DNA from 2 places in the Peribacillus sp. NPDC096447 genome. Region 1 is predicted to be linked to the other one. Evidence: a T-box and tRNA genes for the amino acid it is inferred to sense, from the RefSeq annotation. Region 1 holds a T-box; the other holds one or more tRNA genes.
The links. The T-box of region 1 lies ahead of thrS (threonine--tRNA ligase). A T-box ahead of a tRNA ligase gene usually reads a tRNA of that ligase, here a tRNA-Thr.
Positions count from the first base shown of each region.

Region 2: it encodes a tRNA-Thr, which carries the amino acid that the T-box ahead of thrS (threonine--tRNA ligase) is inferred to sense. The anticodon was not compared.

Region 1 is NZ_JBIWEV010000001.1:1,071,283-1,073,744, forward strand. Features, by position in the region: gene thrS (threonine--tRNA ligase) at 1-1,364, opposite strand, end outside; T-box leader at 1,426-1,647, opposite strand; T-box leader at 1,680-1,903, opposite strand; T-box leader at 1,935-2,155, opposite strand; gene ACIQZD_RS05350 (hypothetical protein) at 2,276-2,462, shown strand, end outside.
Region 2 is NZ_JBIWEV010000001.1:1,364,368-1,366,829, reverse strand. Features, by position in the region: partial or broken rRNA gene ACIQZD_RS06840 (23S ribosomal RNA) at 1-75, shown strand, start outside; rRNA gene rrf (5S ribosomal RNA) at 194-309, shown strand; tRNA gene ACIQZD_RS06830 (tRNA-Asn) at 319-393, shown strand; tRNA gene ACIQZD_RS06825 (tRNA-Ser) at 399-490, shown strand; tRNA gene ACIQZD_RS06820 (tRNA-Glu) at 500-574, shown strand; tRNA gene ACIQZD_RS06815 (tRNA-Val) at 590-665, shown strand; tRNA gene ACIQZD_RS06810 (tRNA-Met) at 771-844, shown strand; tRNA gene ACIQZD_RS06805 (tRNA-Asp) at 850-925, shown strand; tRNA gene ACIQZD_RS06800 (tRNA-Phe) at 938-1,013, shown strand; tRNA gene ACIQZD_RS06795 (tRNA-Thr) at 1,021-1,096, shown strand; tRNA gene ACIQZD_RS06790 (tRNA-Tyr) at 1,113-1,196, shown strand; tRNA gene ACIQZD_RS06785 (tRNA-Trp) at 1,207-1,280, shown strand; tRNA gene ACIQZD_RS06780 (tRNA-His) at 1,298-1,373, shown strand; tRNA gene ACIQZD_RS06775 (tRNA-Gln) at 1,409-1,483, shown strand; tRNA gene ACIQZD_RS06770 (tRNA-Gly) at 1,487-1,561, shown strand; tRNA gene ACIQZD_RS06765 (tRNA-Cys) at 1,570-1,643, shown strand; tRNA gene ACIQZD_RS06760 (tRNA-Leu) at 1,652-1,732, shown strand.

The DNA.
Region 1 (2,462 bases):
CCTTCATTTACTTGATAATGTATCCCGATGCTTTCCAGAACATTTTTCAAGGCTGTTTCAGAAGATTGCCAAAGGGAATCATCGCCCATTGAATCCTTTGGACGAGTGGAGAGCTCCACGGAATACTCGAATCCAAAAGTGCGATACACCTTATCAATCAGATGAAACACTTGTTTAATTTCACTTTCGATTTGATCCTGCCGAACATAAATGTGGGCATCATCCTGGCAAAATGTACGGACACGCAGCATCCCGTTCAATGCACCGCTATATTCATGACGATGGACTTGACCGAATTCGGCCATCCGGATCGGTAAATCCCTGTAAGAATAAAGACTGTTTTTGAAAATAAGCATATGACCCGGACAGTTCATTGGCTTCATCGCGAATTTTATTTGATCCACCTCAGTGAAGTACATATTCTCATGGTAATGATCCCAGTGACCCGATTGTTCCCATAACCGCTGATTCATCATGAAAGGAGTCCGAACTTCGTCGTAATCAGCTTCAGTCTGAAGCTCCCGCGAGAACTTCTCCAATTCATTTCTAATGATTTGTCCTTTAGGTAAATAAAACGGCATTCCAGGGGCTTCCTCCGAAAACATGAATAACTCCAACTGCTTCCCTAATTTACGGTGATCGCGTTTGGCCGCTTCTTCCAGGAATTTGTAATGATCCTGTAAATCTTTTTTCTTTCGGAAAGCCACGCCATATACCCTTTGAAGAACTTCATTTTGATTGTCTCCCCGCCAATAGGCACCAGATACGCGAGTCAATTTGAACGATTTTACAAATGATGTGGATGGAAGGTGCGGCCCTCTGCAAAGATCGACGAATTCCCCCTGTTGATAGAGCGTTAATTTTTCACCATTAGGGATGTTCTTTGCTAAATCCAACTTGAATGACTCCCCTCTGCCCTCGAATAAATTCACAGCTTCTTCATAAGTCACTTCGATCCTTTTAATTTCCAGATTTTCACTTATGATATGTTCCATCTCTTTTTCAATGGCCTGTAGATCTTCTGAGCTCAAAGGATGGTCTAACTTAAAATCATAGTAAAAACCATCTTCCACGACTGGCCCCATCCCTAATTCCACGTTTTGGTATAACCTTTTCACAGCCTGCGCCAAAACATGCGCCGATGTATGTCGTAATACTTGTAATCCTTCATCCGAATCCAGAGTCAAGATCGACAGTTCGGCATCCTTATTAAGCTTGTGACTTAGATCAACCAGTTGCTTATCCAGTTTTCCTGCTACTGCCTTTTTCCTTAAACTTGAGCTGATGGACCCTGCCACACTTTCCACTGTCACCCCTTGCGGATATTTCCTTTGCTGCCCATCCGGGAATTGAACTTTAATCATTTTTTCACCCATCACATAAACACCCCTTTTTTTAATAATAAAAAAACGCACTCATCCCTATGCGAGGGACGAGTGCGTTTACCCGTGGTTCCACCCAATTTCCCATAAGCAAAAAACACTCATGGCTCTGGAGCTTGTAACGCGGCTTAGACGATATCAGTTACTCTTGTTCACCGATATAGCTCAAAGGCGGTAAATCAGTTTCCTAAGCCAGGAAGTTCGCAGCTGCCCTTCCCTCTCTGCAGACCGTAAAAATGATTCATGTCCTTATCATGGCAATATTTTTATATATAAAAAAAACGCACCCATCCCTATATAAGGGACGAGTGCGTTTTTACCCGTGGTTCCACCCAATTTCCCATAAGCAAAAAACACTCATGGCTCTGGAGCTTGTAACGCAGCTTAGACGATATCAGTTACTCTTGTTCACCGATATAGCTCAAAGGCGGTAAATCAGTTTCCTAAGCCAGGAAGTTCGCAGCTGCCCTTCCCTCTCTGCAGACCGTAAAAATGATTCATGTCCTTATCATGGCAATAATTATAATAATAAAAAAACGCACCCATCCCTAAGTAAGGGACGAGTGCGTTACCCGTGATTCCACCCAATTTCCCATAAGCAAAAAACACTCATGGCTCTGGAGCTTGTAACGCAGCTTAGACGATATCAGTTACTCTTGTTCACCGATATAACTCAAAGGCGGTAAATCAGTTTCCTAAGCCAGGAAGTTCGCAGCTGCCCTTCCCTCTCTGAAGACCGTAAAAATGATTCATGTCCTTATCAATGCTTCTAAAATGTAAATGGATTTTTATATTGTTATATATATTACAATATATTCCCATAAGTGACAACCTCTAATTTATTAATTTCATTATAAACAATAAATTGGTATAATTAGTAAAAAGGAGTCTCTATGAAAAGTTTAAGCAATTGGTCTATCGGATTTGCAGTGATTGGTACACTATCATTTTGCTGTTCCCTTGCTTTACCAAAAGCCTCCGAGCTGCTTATGATTTCAGGATTCGGAGCGTTACTAATTGGTATGTTATGCAGTTTCGGGGCCATCTATAAAAATGAAAAAGGCAAGTCGAAATTTTTGG
Region 2 (2,462 bases), 290 kb from region 1:
AGGTTGATAGGTCAGAGGTGGAAGCATGGTGACATGTGGAGCTGACTGATACTAATAGATCGAGGACTTAACCATCGCTTTAAAAAAATGAAATACCTTCTTATTATCTAGTTTTGAAGGAATGAAAATTTCTTCTTGCATTTTCTCAAAAAGACGTTATAATAATATATGTCTTGAAAAAATGTTAACATTGTTTGGTGACGATAGCGAAGAGGTCACACCCGTTCCCATTCCGAACACGGCAGTTAAGCTCTTCAGCGCCGATGGTAGTTGGGGGTTTCCCCCTGTGAGAGTAGGACGTCGCCAAGCTTATATTGTTCCGCAGTAGCTCAGTGGTAGAGCATTCGGCTGTTAACCGAACGGTCGTAGGTTCGAGTCCTACCTGCGGAGCCATTATTGGAGAGCTGTCCGAGTGGCCGAAGGAGCACGATTGGAAATCGTGTAGACGGGTAACCCTGTCTCAAGGGTTCAAATCCCTTGCTCTCCGCCATTTATACCTGGCCCGTTGGTCAAGCGGTTAAGACACCGCCCTTTCACGGCGGTAACACGGGTTCGAATCCCGTACGGGTCACCATTTAGACAACATATTGGAGGATTAGCTCAGCTGGGAGAGCATCTGCCTTACAAGCAGAGGGTCGGCGGTTCGATCCCGTCATCCTCCACCATTTTTCAATAACATCAAGTTGTTTCTGCATAAAGGATTGATTATTTCAACCCATTGAAACGCTCAACACGAAAACTTGATGCATAAAAAGAAACATTATTACCGTCGCGGGGTGGAGCAGTCCGGTAGCTCGTCGGGCTCATAACCCGAAGGTCGCAGGTTCAAATCCTGTCCCCGCAATCTATGGTCCCGTGGTGTAGCGGTTAACATGCCTGCCTGTCACGCAGGAGATCGCGGGTTCGATTCCCGTCGGGACCGCCATTTTTATTGTTTGGCTCAGTAGCTCAGTCGGTAGAGCAAAGGACTGAAAATCCTTGTGTCGGCGGTTCGATTCCGTCCTGAGCCACCATAGTAGTGCCGGTGTAGCTCAACTGGTAGAGCAACTGACTTGTAATCAGTAGGTTGGGGGTTCAAGTCCTCTTGCCGGCACCATGTTTCATCCATATGCGGAGGGGTAGCGAAGTGGCTAAACGCGGCGGACTGTAAATCCGCTCCTTCGGGTTCGGCAGTTCGAATCTGCCCCCCTCCACCATCTTTATTACAGGGGTATAGTTTAAAGGTAGAACAGAGGTCTCCAAAACCTCCAGTGTGGGTTCGAGTCCTACTACCCCTGCCAATTTCAATCCTATAATGGCGATTGTGGCGAAGTGGTTAACGCACCTGATTGTGGTTCAGGCATTCGTGGGTTCGATTCCCATCAGTCGCCCCATTTTTAAAAACATGGTATAATGATTACAACGTTATTGGGCTATAGCCAAGCGGTAAGGCAACGGATTTTGATTCCGTCATGCGAAGGTTCGATCCCTTCTAGCCCAGCCATATGCGAAAGTAGTTCAGTGGTAGAATACAACCTTGCCAAGGTTGGGGTCGCGGGTTCGAATCCCGTCTTTCGCTCCAAAAACGTTGGCGGCATAGCCAAGCGGTAAGGCAGAGGTCTGCAAAACCTTTACCACCGGTTCGATTCCGGTTGCCGCCTCCAACAAACATGCCGGTGTGGCGGAATTGGCAGACGCGCACGACTCAAAATCGTGTTCCTCTGGAGTGCCGGTTCGACCCCGGCCACCGGTATCATGAAAGCTTATAGAATCAAGGTCTCAACTTAAATGTTGAGGCCTTTTTTCTTTGTCTTTAATACGACAAAACTAATCCAGAATCGTGTGCGGCGAATCGTGTGCTTAGGAGGTCGTAATGAGAAGACGTAAAGAATTAACAGAAGATGAACTAAGAATTATTAAGAAGAAGATTTCAGATGAAGAAGCATAAGAAGCCTTTTTTAAGGATTGCTATTTAAGAAACTTAAGACGAGCGACGATTGAATACTACAAAAATGAATTTCATGGAGCAAAGAAGATTATTAATAAGCAGCTCGTTGAATCGTACAAAAGGACGTAGAAAGCTTAATTCTCCAGAGTAAGGAACTTAATGAAAGTTACTACTATTAACACCCGATTAAGAGCTCTAAGAGCATTCTATAACTTTTTATGTAAGAGCAAACTTATCGATAAGAACCCAATGAAGAACATCAAATTATTAAGGATTGACAAAGACAATTGAAGCATGGACAAATTGATCCTTATGAGATATTTGAAGGAAGATTAAATGATTCCAATGTTCAATTAGTTAACTGGTAAGATTTATATAATCCCTAGAAGTCTCAGGATGCTCTGTATTGGTTTCCAATAAATTTTATATAAATTATATAGGGAATAGTTTAATGGCCAATACAGAGTGATTATTAATCCCATCTAATCAATTTAGATTTAGATGATTTTTATGATTTATAACTTATGCTCAATTT